3 regions of the Streptomyces sp. NPDC090741 genome follow, and region 1 is predicted to be linked to each of the others. Evidence: riboswitches for the same ligand, from Rfam matches in the RefSeq annotation. Region 1 holds a riboswitch; each other region holds the start of a gene.
What was found. Region 1 has a riboswitch for thiamine pyrophosphate ahead of thiC (phosphomethylpyrimidine synthase ThiC). Riboswitches for the same ligand answer to the same signal wherever they lie in the genome.

Region 1 (4,623 bases):
GTGGGCCGTCCGTCCTTGTTTCACGTGAAACATCGCGTCACGCCGGGACACTGCCCTGGGAAGCCCCCTCATCCTCCCCAGAGCAGCGCCGGCCGCCACGGGCGGGTCAGTCGGCCAGCGGGAGGTACACCCGGTTGCCGCTCGCCGCGAACTCGGCGGACTTCTCCGCCATGCCCGCCTCGATCTCATCGGCCTTCAGGTCGCCGCCGTGCTCACGGCGGATGTCCTGGGAGATCTTCATCGAGCAGAACTTCGGACCGCACATGGAGCAGAAGTGCGCGGTCTTGGCCGGCTCGGCCGGGAGCGTCTCGTCGTGGAACTCACGGGCCGTGTCCGGGTCGAGGGCCAGGTTGAACTGGTCCTCCCAGCGGAACTCGAACCGCGCGTCCGACAGGGCGTCGTCCCACTCCTGGGCGCCCGGGTGACCCTTGGCCAGGTCCGCCGCGTGCGCAGCGATCTTGTACGTGATGACGCCGGTCTTCACGTCGTCGCGGTTGGGCAGGCCCAGGTGCTCCTTCGGCGTGACGTAGCAGAGCATCGCGGTGCCCCACCAGGCGATCATCGCGGCGCCGATGCCGGAGGTGATGTGGTCGTACGCCGGGGCGACGTCCGTGGTCAGCGGGCCGAGCGTGTAGAACGGCGCCTCCTCGCAGATCTCCTGCTGGAGGTCGATGTTCTCCTTGATCTTGTGCATCGGGACGTGGCCCGGGCCCTCGATCATGGTCTGCACGTTGTGCCGCTTGGCGATCGTGTTCAGCTCGCCCAGCGTCTTCAGCTCCGCGAACTGCGCGGCGTCATTGGCGTCCGCGATGGAGCCGGGACGCAGGCCGTCGCCCAGCGAGTACGTGACGTCGTACGTCGCGAGGATCTCGCAGAGCTCCTCGAAGTTCGTGTAGAGGAAGTTCTCCTTGTGGTGCGCCAGGCACCACGCGGCCATGATCGAGCCGCCACGGGAGACGATGCCGGTCTTGCGGCGGGCGGTCAGCGGCACGTACGGCAGCAGCACGCCGGCGTGGACCGTCATGTAGTCGACGCCCTGCTCGGCCTGCTCGATGACCGTGTCCTTGTAGATCTCCCAGGTCAGGTCCTCGGCGCGGCCGTCGACCTTCTCCAGCGCCTGGTACAGCGGCACGGTGCCGATCGGGACCGGGGAGTTGCGCAGCACCCACTCGCGTGTGGTGTGGATGTTGCGGCCGGTCGAGAGGTCCATGACCGTGTCGGCGCCCCACTTGGTCGCCCAGGTCATCTTGTCGACCTCCTCCTCGATGGAGGAGGTGACGGCGGAGTTGCCGATGTTGGCGTTGACCTTCACCAGGAACCGCTTGCCGATGATCATCGGCTCGATCTCCGGGTGGTTCACGTTCACGGGAAGCACCGCTCGACCGGCGGCGATCTCCTCGCGGACGACCTCGGGGGAGACGTTCTCGCGGATCGCGACGTACTCCATCTCCGGGGTGATCTCACCGCGGCGGGCGTACGCGAGCTGCGTGACGGCTGCGCCGCCACGGCCTCGGCGGGGCTGGCGCGGGCGGCCCGGGAAGACCGCGTCGAGGTTCTTGAGGCCACCGCGCGGCGAGGTGTGCTTGATGCCGTCGTCCTCGGGGCGCACGGGTCGGCCCGCGTACTCCTCGGTGTCGCCGCGGCCGATGATCCAGTTCTCGCGCAGCGGCGGCAGGCCGCGCCGTACGTCGGTCTCGATCTGCGGGTCGGTGTACGGCCCGGACGTGTCGTAGAGCGTCACGTCCTTGCCGTTGGTGAGGTGGACCTGGCGGACCGGCACCCGGATGTCGGGGCGGGAGCCCGCCACGTAGCCCTTGTGCCAGCCCGGCTGGCGCTCGGTGCGGCCGTCGCCGTCCTGGCTGACGGCAGGCGTGCGTGCGTCATGAATGGTCATGAGACCTGATCTCCCTACGCCGGCATTACCCGGTAACAGGTTCGGCGGTCGACGCAGCCTCTTCCCGTACGCATGTGTGCTGCGTACGGTGATCAGCGCCCTCTCAGCCCGGTGCTCCGAGCTCCCGCGTTGTGCAAAGGTGCCCCCACGCTAGCGTCATCTGTGGCGTGCTGAACAGTGGGCCCCCTCAACTCTTGCGATGATCTGCCGGTGACGTCCTCGCCGCAGCCTCCCACCGAGCCCACCAAGCCCACGGGTCACACCGACCACGCACACGTGGGCCACGAGCATGCCCAGATCCCGGACCAGGGCCACTCCCACGGGCATTCCCACGGCCACGGACCGGCGGCCCCCGTCTCGAAGCACCTGCGCAAGGTCATCGCGGCGGTCCTGATCCCCTTCGCCGTCGCCGTCTTCGTCGGCATGGTGGTGCTCTGGCCGGGCGGCGCGCCCGCCCACGAGCGCTCCGGGGTGGGCTTCGACCGGCAGACCCAGCAGGGCATCGTCACCGAGCTCGAGCAGGTCGACTGCAAATCCGTGAACGCCTCGCAGGTGCCGACCACCGGCAGCGTCTCCACCCCGGAGGGGCGCGAGGCCAAGGCCGCGCAGACCGGCGAGTGCAAGAAGGCCACCATCGAGGTCACCACCGGACCCGACAAGGGCCGCACCTTCTTCGAGATCGTCCAGCCGGGCGCACCACGGCAGTTGGAGGACGGCCAGGAGGTGGTCGTCGCGTACGCGCCGGACGCGCCGCGGGATCTCCAGTACTCCGTGGTCGACGTGAACCGCAAACTGCCCCTGGCGGTGCTGGCTGCGTTCTTCGCGGTGGCGGTGGTCGTCGTCGGGCGGATGCGGGGCCTGTTCGCTCTGATCGCGCTGGTCGTCAGCTTCGGCGTGCTGACCCTCTTCATCCTCCCGGCGATCCTGCAGGGCTCGAACCCGCTGGTCGTCGCGGTCGTCGGGGCCAGCGCGATCATGCTCATCGCGCTCTACATGTGCCACGGCCTGAGCGCCCGTACCTCCGTCGCCGTTCTGGGCACGCTCGTCTCGCTGCTGCTGATCGGGCTGCTGGGCTCGGTGTTCGTCGACTGGGCGTTCCTCAGCGGGAACACCGACGACAACACCGGTCTGATCCACGGGCTCTACCCGGAGATCGACATGAGCGGCCTGCTGCTCGCGGGCATCATCATCGGATCCCTGGGTGTGCTGGACGACGTGACGGTCACCCAGACCTCGGCGGTCTGGGAACTCCACCAGGCCGACCCGTCGATGGGATCCCGCTCCTTGTACCGTGCGGCCATCCGGATCGGCCGCGACCACATCGCATCCGTGGTGAACACGCTGGTCCTGGCCTACGCGGGCGCGGCGCTGCCCCTGCTCCTGCTGTTCTCGATCGCGAACAGCAGCATGGGTTCGGTGGCCAACAGCGAGCTGGTCGCGGAGGAGATCGTACGGACCCTCGTCGGGTCGATCGGCCTGGTGGCCTCGGTTCCGGTGACCACGGCGCTGGCCGCGCTGGTGGTCTCCGCCGACCGGCCGGGATCCCCGGCCGGAGCGGCGGCTTCGGGGCCGGTCCGCGGCGGCCGGGGGCGGCGGCGCAAGCGCTGAGAGACCCGGGTGGCTCGGGGGCCCGGGGCGACTCGGCGCGTACGGCCCGCTCGGCTCGTACGGTCGGTCCGCTCGGCTCGTACGGCCGGCCCGCTCAGCCCGCGTTCTGCTCGTTCTGCTGGGGCTCGGCCAGGATCCGGTCCAGCGCCTCGTCGAGGTTCTCCTCGAAGTCGCCGAGGTTCCGCTCCTGACCGAGCGGAACAAGCCGGTCGGTACGGTCGAGGAACGCGACGAGCGGCGCCGCGCCGGCGCGGAACAGGGCCCGGTCACAGCCGACCTGGAGCCGGATGTGGACGTCGGACAGGTCCTCGGGATCGGTGGGGGCGATGTGCACATCGCCGTCGCCGCACGGCTTGTTGATGCCGTCGAGGAGTAGCTCCCGCCCGAACGCCCAGGTCACGGGGGCGTCTCCGGGAAGGTGGAACGTCAGGCGCACTGCGTAGGGGTCACGGGTGTCGTACCGGAGTTCCACCGGGATCCGGAAGGAGAGCTCCTCGGAAACGAGGAAGCTCATCATGACCTCTGCCTGTACCGACTCGCGCATGGACTACCCCGCTGTAGTGGAAGTGGCCAGGAATGAACCCCCAGGGCCCTCTTGACAAGGGTGGTGGAAGCTCATGCAGATCACAAGGAGTGAGTTTTCAGATACTGATAGAGAACGAGAGGGTGCTCAACAGCGCGCCTACTTCACTCCGTAGTCGATCGACCACATACAGCAACCGTTCCTCCTGGTGCAAAGGGAGGGAAATCGCCATTGTTGCGGCGGTATCGCCCGCGGTGATGGGGATGGCTGCACAGACCGTGCCCAGCGCGTACTCCTGACGCTCCGTAACCGGCTCCATGCGTCCGAGGGAGCCGATGCGGTGTTCGAGGGCGCTCTGGTCCCGGACGGTGTACCGGGTGACGGCCTCGACCGGGTGCCGCTCGTAATAGTCCCTGCGCGTCTTCTCGTCGAGCTGGGCCAGCAGGCACTGTCCGATGGCGTGCGCATGGCCGGTCGCGCGGAAATCGGCCCACTCCTCGACGGCGGGGCTGGCCGGGGTGTCCGAGACGCCCACGAGCTCGATCTCACCCTCACGGAACACCGCGAAGTAGACGGGGGCCCCGACTGCGTCGCGGAA
Region 2 (4,623 bases), on a different contig from region 1:
CCATCGCCTGCCCGTAGTTCAGCTCACCGGCCCGCCCCAGCAGCCGCGCCACGGCCACCGGCAGCGTCGGACGGTCGGGCCGGGCGATGAAGACGGTCGCGCCGAACTCACCCAGCGAGACGGCGAAGGCGAATCCGGCAGCGATCAGCAGCGCCCGCCGCACCAGCGGCAGGTCCACCTCGCGCCAGGCCCGCAGCGGCGATGCCCCGAGCACGGCAGCGGCCTCGCGCAGCCGCCCGTCCACGGCGCGCAGCACCGGCAGCATGGTCCGTACGACGAACGGCACGCCCACCAGCGCCTGCGCGAGCGGCACCAGGATCCACGAGGTCCGCAGATCCAGCGGCGGCTCGTCCAGGGTGATCAGGAACCCGAAGCCGACCGTCACCGCCGAGACCCCCAGCGGAAGCATCAGCAGCGCATCGAACCCGCGCACGAACCGGCCCGCGCGCCGGGTCAGTGCCGCGGCCGCGAGCCCCCCGATCACCAGGGCGATGGCGGTGGCGGCGAGCGCGTACTGGAGGGAGTTCCAGATGGCCTCCAGCGGGGGCACCAGAAACGTTCCGCCGCCCGCGCCCACGTCCTGGAGCGCCCGGTAGAAGCCGAACCCGTACCCGCCGGGCACATCGAGGGAGCGCTCCACCAGCACCGCCAGCGGGGCCACGATCAGCAGCGCCACCGTCAGCAGCACCCCGCCCAGCAGGGCGCGCTGCCCCGGCCCGCTCGGCCGGTGCGCGGTCCGCGCCGGATCGACCAGCCGCAGGGCGGTCTCCCGCCGGCGCACGGTCCAGGCGTGGATGCCGAGGATCAGGCCGACCGCCACGAACTGGACCATCGTGAGGACGGCGGCCGTCGGCAGGTCCAGCAGCTGCGCGGTCTGCCGGTAGACCTCCACCTCCAGGGTGGCGTACGAAGGCCCACCGAGGATCTGCACGACGCCGAAGGAGGTGAACGTGAACAGGAACACCATCAGCGAGGCCGCGGCCACCGCCGGCCCGAGCGCGGGCAGCGTCACCCGCCGCCAGGCGGCGAACCGCCCGCCGCCCAGCACCCGGGCGGCCTCCTCCTGGCGCGGGTCCAGCTGCGCCCAGAGCCCGCCGACCGTCCGTACGACGACGGCGTAGTTGAAGAAGACGTGCGCGAGCAGGATCGCCCACACCGTGGTGTCCAGCCGGACGCCCCACAGCTGGTCGAGCAGTCCGCCGCGCCCGACCAGCGCCAGGAAGGCGGTGCCGACCACCACCGTCGGCAGCACGAACGGGACCGTGACCACCGCCCGCAGCAGCTGTTTGCCGGGGAACTCGAAGCGCGCGAAGACGTACGCGCCGGGGAGTGCGATCAGGAGCGTGAGCGCCGTGGACGCGAGCGCCTGCCAGGTGGTGAACCAGAGCACGTCGGCGATGTCGGGCCGGGTCAGCACCTCGCCGATCCGGCCGAACTGCCAGCCCTCGTCGGTCTTGATCCCGCGGCCGACGATCGCGGCCACGGGGTAGGCGAAGAACAGCCCGAAGAAGGCGAGGGGTACGGCCATCAGCAGGAGCCTGACAGCCGTACCGCGCGCGCTCTCCTTCACGGGAGTGCTCTCGCGTCCTACTTCACGACGAGCGAGGACCATGCCTTGACCCACTGCTCACGGTTCTTGGCGATGGTCTCGGGAGCCACGTTTTCCGGCTTCTCGATGACCACGCCGTGCTTCGTGAACAGCTCCGGCAGCTTCGCGTCCTTGACCACCGGGTTCACGAACATCTGGAGCGGCATGTCCTCCTGGAACTTCTTGCTCACCAGGAAGTCGAGGAGCGCCTTGCCGCCCTCCTCGTTCTTCGCGCCCTTGAGCAGGCCCGCGAACTCGACCTGTCGGAAGCAGGTGCCGGTGGCCACGCCCGTGGGGGCCTCGGCCGGCTGCGGCTCCCCGTACAGGACCTCGACCGGCGGGCTGGAGGCGTACGAGACGACCAGCGGCCGGTCGCCCTTGGCCTTCTTGCCGCCCGCGGAGCCGGAGAAGCGCTCGTTGTAGGCCTGCTCCCAGCCGTCGACGACCTCGACGCCGTTGGCCTTGAGCTTGCTCCAGTAGTCCTTCCAGCCCTCGTCCCCATACTTGCCGACGGAGGCGAGCAGGAAGCCGAGGCCCGGCGAGGAGGTCGCCGCGTTCTCGGTGACCAGCAGGTTCTTGTACTCGGGCTTGACCAGGTCGTCCAGCGTCTGCGGCGGGGCGAGCTTCTTGTCGGCGAAGTACGCCTTGTCGTAGTTGACGCAGATGTCGCCGGAGTCGATCGGGGTGACCCGGTGCTCCTTGTCGAGCACGTATTCGGGCTTCACGTCGGCCAGGCCCTTGACCTCGTACGGCGTGAAGATCCCGTTGTCGAGGGCGCGCGAGAGGAGCGTGTTGTCCACACCGAAGAAGACGTCACCGCGCGGGGAGCCCTTGGTGAGGATCTCCTGGTTGAGGGCGGCGCCCGCGTCCCCGGACTTCAGGACCTTGACGGTGTAGCCGCTCTGCTGCTCGAACTCCTTGAGGACCGTGTCGGTCACGTTGAAGGAGTCGTGCGAGACGAGCGTGACCGTCTTGGACTTCGGCGCCTCGCTCGCCCCGGCCGCGGACTCGTCCTTGGCCTTGCCGCCGCCGCACGCGGCGAGCGTGCTGACACCGAGGGCTGCGGCCAGCGCCGCACCCGCGATCTTCCTGGTGGTGCTCACGGAACATTCCTCCTGGGTTGACCAGGAGAAGACGCGGCCCTGCCCGGGCGCTCTCGTGGAGCGGAGCGCCCGGGCAGGGCGCAACAGCTTGAGGTGGTGACCGAACTTCCTACCCAGAATGACCTGGGCAAGGTTCAGAGGGTCTGCGGCGTGTTGCCGCACTCTCAGCGCTGTGGCGCTCCCCTGTCGGAATATGAATATGCAGATGTATGCCGGTCAGCCTACCGCTCGCTCGCGGCGAGCTGACCGCAGGCGCCGTCGATCTCCTGGCCGCGGGTGTCCCGTACGGTCACCGGCACGCCGTGGCGGGCGATGGCCTCCACGAAGGCCTTCTCGTCCTCGGGACGCGAGGCGGTCCACTTCGAGCCCGGCGTCGGGTTCAGCGGGATCAGGTTGACGTGGACGCGCTTGCCCTTGAGCAGCCGGCCGAGGAGGTCGCCGCGCCAGGCCTGGTCGTTGATGTCGCGGATCAGGGCGTACTCGATGGAGATCCGGCGGCCGGACTTCTCGGCGTACTCCCAGGCCGCGTCGAGGACCTCGCGGACCTTCCAGCGGGTGTTCACGGGGACGAGGGTGTCGCGCAGCTCGTCGTCCGGCGCGTGCAGCGAGACCGCGAGGCGGCACTTGAAGCCCTCGTCGGCGAAGCGCAGCATCGCCGGGACGAGGCCGACGGTGGAGACGGTGATGCCGCGCTGCGACAGGCCCAGGCCGTCGGGCTCGGGGTCGGTGAGGCGGCGGATGGCGCCGACGACCCGCTTGTAGTTGGCCAGCGGCTCGCCCATGCCCATGAAGACGATGTTGGACAGCCGGGCAGGGCCGCCGGGGACCTCGCCGTCGCGCAGCGCGCGCATGCCGTCGACGATCTGGTGGACGATCTCGGCGGTGGACAGGTTGCGGTCCAGGCCCGCCTGGCCGGTGGCGCAGAACGGGCAGTTCATGCCGCAGCCGGCCTGCGAGGAGATGCACATGGTGACCCGGTCGGGGTAGCGCATCAGCACGGACTCGACGAGCGTGCCGTCGTGCAGCTTCCACAGGGTCTTGCGCGTGGTGTCGTCGTCGCACGAGATGTGCCGGATGACGTTCATCAGGTCGGGCAGCAGCTCCTGCTGGAGCTTCTCCCGCGAGCCCGCCGGGATGTCGGTCCACTCGGCCGGGTCGTGCGCGTACCGGGCGAAGTAGTGCTGCGAGAGCTGCTTGGCCCGGAAGGGCTTCTCGCCGATCGCGGCGACCGCCTCGCGACGCTCCTCGGGCGTGAGGTCGGCGAGATGCCGGGGCGGCTTCTTGGCCCCGCGAGGGGCGACGAAGGTGAGCTCTCCCGGGACAGGGCGGGCCATGGCTGGTACTCCTCGTAAGACGAAAGGCGCGCCGCAGAAGCAGCGCGCCCTTCAAGAGTAACCGCCCGGACCCACCCGAAGCCTTCGTACGTACGTCGTACCAGCTCAGCGGGGCTGCCCTGGTGAACCGCCCGCCGGTCGGAAGCCGCGGGACCCGGTTTCAGCCGGTGCCGACGAAGGCGGCGAGCAGCAGCCACACCACCGGGGCGGTCGGCAGCAGGGAGTCGAGCCGGTCCATGATGCCGCCGTGGCCCGGGAGGAGCGTGCCCATGTCCTTGATGCCCAGGTCCCGCTTGATCATCGACTCACCGAGGTCGCCCAGCGTGGCGCTGACCGCGACCGCGAGACCGAGCAGCAGGCCCTGCCACCAGACGCCCCCGTCGATCAGGAACTCCATGCAGAGCGCGCCGGCCGCCATCGCGAAGGCCACCGCGCCGAACAGCCCCTCGCGGGTCTTGCCGGGGCTGATGCGCGGCGCCAGCTTGGTCTTGCCGAAGCGCCAGCCCACCGCGTACGCCCCGGTGTCGCTGACCACGGTCAGCAGCAGGAACGTGACCACGCGCTCCGGCCCGTCGTCGGCGGTGAGGAGCATCGCGAC
Region 3 (4,623 bases), on a different contig from region 1:
CCGGTAGACCGTCGCCATGCCGCCGGCCGCGATGCGGGCGTCGACGCGGTAGCGGCCGTCGAGCGTCTGGCCGACGAGGGGGTCATCCAGGGTCGTATCCACCCGGCGATTCTACGAGCGTCTGCGCAGCGGCCGACCAGGGGCGGGTGCGGTTGCAGCGCAGCTGTGACGTGAGGGGAACGTACGAGCTCACGCGCGTGAGCTCGTACGCCCCCTCAGAACGCCGGGCGCTCCGGGTCCAGGGCGGCTCGGCCTCGGGCCGGGGACGAGGCCTCCGCGAAGCGGCGCTGGGGGATGCGGCCCGCCCGGTACGCCAGGCGGCCCGCCGAGACGGCGTCCCGCATGGCCGCCGCCATCAGGACCGGCGCCTGCGCCCGGGTCACCGCCGAGGCCAGCATCACCGCCGCGCAGCCCAGCTCCATCGCCAGCGCCACGTCCGAGGCCGTGCCCGCCCCCGCGTCCAGGATCACCGGAACCCCGGCACGCTCCGCGATCAGCTCGAAGTTGTGCGGGTTCCGGATGCCCATCCCGGAGCCGATCGGGGACCCCAGCGGCATGATCGCCGCGCAGCCCACGTCCTCCAGCTTGCGCGCCAGCACCGGGTCGTCGTTCGTGTACGGCAGGACCGTGAAGCCCTCGTCCACCAGCGTCTCCGCCGCGTCCAGCAGCTCCACCCCGTCCGGCAGCAGGGTCCGCTCGTCGGCCACGACCTCCAGCTTGATCCAGTCCGTGCCCAGCGCCTCCCGCGCGAGGCGCGCCGTCAGCACCGCCTCGCCCGCCGTGAAGCACCCGGCGGTGTTCGGCAGCACCGCGATCCCCAGCCGGGTCAGCACCGACAGGACCGAGCCCTGGACCGTCGGGTCCAGCCGCCGCATCGCCACCGTCGTGAGCTCCGTACCGGACGCGATCAGCGCCCGTTCCAGGACGTCCAGGCTCGGCGCCCCGCCCGTCCCCATGATCAGACGGGACGAGAAGGTCCGGCCGCCCAGTACGAAAGCGTCGTCCGCCATCGCGCTCAGCCTCCCTGTACCGCGGTGAGGACCTCGACCCGGTCGCCCTCGCCGACCGGCGTGAGCGGCCACTGCCCGCGCGGGACCACGGTCTCGTTCAGTGCGGCCGCGACGCCGGACGGCGCCGCGGTCAGGGTGGCGACCACCGCGTCGAGCGTGGTGCCGGCCGCGATGTCGCGCGGCTCGCCGTTGACGGAGATGGTCATGCGTACGACTCCTGACGTGCGGCGGAGAACCGGCGCGGGGTGAACGGTCGGGCGATCTCCGGCAGCGTGCCGGTGGTCAGCAGCTCCGCCATCACGTCGCCGGTGAGCGGGGTCAGCAGCACCCCGTTGCGGTAGTGCCCGGTGGCCAGGTGCAGGCCGGGCAGGTCGGTCGGGCCGAGCAGCGGGGCGTTGTCCGGGGACCCGGGCCGCAGTCCGGCCCGGGTCTCGGTCAGCGGCAGTTCGGTGATGCCGGGCACCAACTCGTGCGCATCGCGCAGGAGCTCGTACACCCCGCCGGCAGTGACCGTGGTGTCCCAGCCGAGTTCCTCGCTGGTGGCCCCGATGACGAGCTCGCCGTTCTCGCGCGGCACCAGGTACACGTGGCTGCCGCGGACCACCGCCCGTACCGTCCGCGACAGGAACGGCGCGTATGCCGCCGGCACCGCGAGCCGCAGCACCTGCCCCTTCACCGGCCGTACCGGAGGCAGCACCTGCGCCGGTACGCCGGCCAGCCGGCCGCTGAGCGAGCCCGCGGCCAGGACCACCTGGTCGGCGCGCAGCTCCGTACCGTCGTCGAGCCGTGCGCCGACGGCTCGGTCGGCGGCGGTCAGCAGCCGTTCCGCGGCCGTCCGGCGGATCTCCACGCCGGCGCCCTCGCAGGCGGCCAGCAGCGCGGCCGCCAGCCGGCGCGGATCGACCTGGTGGTCGCCGTCCACGCGCAGCCCGCCCCGCACGCCGGGAGCCAGCATCGGCTCCAGGCGGCGGCACTCGCGGCCGGTGAGCCATTCGGACTCCAGACCGCAGCGGCGCTGGAGGGCGTGCAGTTCGCGCAGGTGCAGCCGGTCGTCGGCGTCGAGGGCCACGGCGAGGGTGCCGCAGGCGCGGTAGCCGATGTCCATCCCGCCGCTGGCCTCGGCCAGCTCGGCGGCGAACTCGGGGTAGCGGGCGGCCGAGGCGACGTTGAGGCCCAGCAGGGTCTCCTCGCCGTAGTGCAGCTCCGTGACGGCGGCGAGCATGCCGGCCGCGACCTGTGCGGCGCCGCCGCCGGGCGCCGGATCGGCGAGTACGGTCCGCAGCCCGCGCCGGGCCGCCCGCCAGGCGGTGACCAGGCCGATGATCCCGCCCCCGATGACGAGGACGTCGGATCCCGTGGCCCCTGTGGACCTCGTGGCCCGTGTGGCCGCTGTGGACCCTGTGGACCCTGTGGACCCTGGGGATCCCGCTTCGGATCCCTTCCGAGATGAGTGCATGGGCGTCCAGCCCCTCCCTTCGCCGGCATGACCCGGATCAGGTTCGTACGGTCGGAGGCCGCTCAGCCTCCCTCTCAGCCCGGTCCGCCCGGACTCCCGCGATAGGTACGGGCGCCAGCCTAACCCCGGCGCCGGGGGCGGGTAAGGCTGCCTCCCCGGCCGCCGCGCCGGGCCGCTGTTCCTGACGAAGCGTCAGATCGCTAGGGTGGGCGGTGTGAGCGAGCAGACGGAACAGACTCAGAGCGGCGTCGTCATCGTCGGCGCCGGAATGGCCGGGGTGCAGACCGCGGTCGCGCTGCGGGAGCAGGGGTGGCGCGGTCCCGTGACCCTGCTGGGCGCCGAGCCCCACCAGCCCTACGACCGGCCGCCGCTGTCGAAGGCGGTGCTGCTCGGCAAGGCCGAGGACTCCGCGTTCGACGTGGACTTCGAGGGGCTCGGCGTCGTGCTCCGGCTAGGGGTGGAGGTCACCGGGCTGCGGGCCGCCGAGCGCGAGCTGGACACCGAGGCGGGGCCGGTCCCGTACGAGGTGCTCGTCCTGGCGACCGGCGCCGAACCGCTGACCCTGCCCGGGTCCGAGGGCGTCCAAGGCGTGCACCTGCTGCGCACCCTGGACGACGCGGCCCGGCTGCGGCCGGTGCTGGCCCGGACCCCGGCGACCGTGGTGGTCGGGGCGGGCTGGATCGGCGCCGAGTTCGCCACCGCGGCGCGCACGGCGGGCTGCGCGGTGACGGTGGTCGAGGCGGCGGACCGGGTGCTGGCCGGGGCGCTGCCCGCGGAGGTCGCGGCCCCCATGGCCCACTGGTACGAGGAGGCCGGGGCCGCCCTGCTGACCGGGGCCAGGGTCTCCTCGGTGGAGTCCGGGCGGGTCCTGCTCGCGGACGGGCGGGAGCTGCCCGCGGGCGCGGTGGTGGTGGGCATCGGGGCCCGGCCGGCGACCCGGTGGCTGGCGGACTCGGGGGTCGAGCTCGGGCCGGACGGCGCGGTCGTGGCGGACGAGTACCTGCGCACCTCCCTGCCCGGGGTGTACGCGGTCGGCGACTGCGCGTCGTTCCCGTCGGCCCGCTACGGGGCGCGGCTGCTGGTGCACCACTGGGACAACGCCCTGCAGGGGCCGCGGGTGGTCGCGGCGAACATCGTGGCGGGGACCGCGGCGCAGGTCTACGACCCGGTGCCGTACTTCTGGTCGGAGCAGTTCGGGCGCTTCGTGCAGTACGCGGGGCACCACGCGGGCGCCGACGAGCTGCTGTGGCGCGGGGACCCCGCCGAGGCGGCGTGGTCGGTGTGCTGGCTCCGGGACGGGGCGCTGGCCGCGGTCCTGGCGGTGGGCCGGCCGCGCGACCTGGCGCAGGGGCGGAAGCTGATCGAGACGGGGGCCCCGGTGGATCCGGCCAAGGTCGCCGATCCCGCGGTCCCGCTGAAATCGGCGCTGGTCTAGCACCGTACGAGCCGGGTGCGGAGGAGGTCCGGGGGCCCGGACGGGTCGGCTCGGGTACCGGGTGTCGGTCCGAGGTGGCAGGCTTGTCCCCGTGACCGAGATTGACGCAAAGATCGATGCCCTTGTCCCCGCCTGGCTGTACGTCCCCGACATCGCCGAGATGCTCGACATCGAAGTGACCCGGGTCCGCCAGCTGGTCAAGGAAGGTCAGCTGATCGCCGTACGCCGGGGCGAGAACCGTTCGCTCCAGGTGCCCGCCCCCTTCATCGACGGCGACAAGATCGTCAAGGGCCTGGTCGGCCTGCTGACCGTGCTCCGCGACGACGGCTTCTCCGACCAGGAGATCCTGGAGTGGCTGTTCACCCCGGACCCGACCCTGCCCGGCACCCCCGTCCAGGCGCTGAGCGAGAATCGCGGCACGGAGGTGAAGCGCCGCGCTCAGGCGCTCGCCCTCTGACCCGAGCGACCCGAGCGACCCGAGCGACCCGAGCACCGGAGCGCCGGAGCACCCCGGCGGCCCGGGTGATCCGAGCCGCCTGATCCATCCGCGGTGCGCGGGCTCTGGACGGCCCGTGCACCGCATCCACCCCGGGGGGTACCCATGTCCGCGAACGTGTCCGCGAGCGCCCAGCTGTCCGACGCCCGGCTCTACCTGTGCACGGACGCCCGCAAGCGGCAGGGGGACCTCCCCGAGTTCCTCGACGCGGTCCTGGCCGGCGGCG

Region 2: another riboswitch for thiamine pyrophosphate. It lies ahead of ACIQU4_RS00365 (thiamine ABC transporter substrate binding subunit); the one in region 1 lies ahead of thiC (phosphomethylpyrimidine synthase ThiC).
Region 3: another riboswitch for thiamine pyrophosphate. It lies ahead of thiO (glycine oxidase ThiO); the one in region 1 lies ahead of thiC (phosphomethylpyrimidine synthase ThiC).

The regions. Positions count from the first base shown of each region.
Region 1 is NZ_JBIVXF010000017.1:27,020-31,642, reverse strand. It holds gene thiC (phosphomethylpyrimidine synthase ThiC) at 107-1,894, opposite strand; TPP riboswitch at 1,889-2,032, opposite strand; gene ACIQU4_RS34055 (YibE/F family protein) at 2,105-3,502, shown strand; gene ACIQU4_RS34050 (SsgA family sporulation/cell division regulator) at 3,597-4,046, opposite strand; gene ACIQU4_RS34045 (IclR family transcriptional regulator) at 4,144-4,623, opposite strand, start outside.
Region 2 is NZ_JBIVXF010000001.1:85,627-90,249, forward strand. It holds gene ACIQU4_RS00360 (ABC transporter permease) at 1-1,528, opposite strand, end outside; gene ACIQU4_RS00365 (thiamine ABC transporter substrate binding subunit) at 1,588-2,691, opposite strand; TPP riboswitch at 2,780-2,886, opposite strand; gene rlmN (23S rRNA (adenine(2503)-C(2))-methyltransferase RlmN) at 2,913-4,025, opposite strand; gene ACIQU4_RS00375 (phosphatidate cytidylyltransferase) at 4,186-4,623, opposite strand, start outside.
Region 3 is NZ_JBIVXF010000009.1:89,463-94,085, forward strand. It holds gene pknB (Stk1 family PASTA domain-containing Ser/Thr kinase) at 1-102, opposite strand, end outside; gene ACIQU4_RS24085 (thiazole synthase) at 216-1,010, opposite strand; gene thiS (sulfur carrier protein ThiS) at 1,016-1,216, opposite strand; gene thiO (glycine oxidase ThiO) at 1,213-2,466, opposite strand; TPP riboswitch at 2,464-2,576, opposite strand; gene ACIQU4_RS24100 (NAD(P)/FAD-dependent oxidoreductase) at 2,681-3,901, shown strand; gene ACIQU4_RS24105 (Rv2175c family DNA-binding protein) at 3,993-4,358, shown strand; gene thiE (thiamine phosphate synthase) at 4,503-4,623, shown strand, end outside.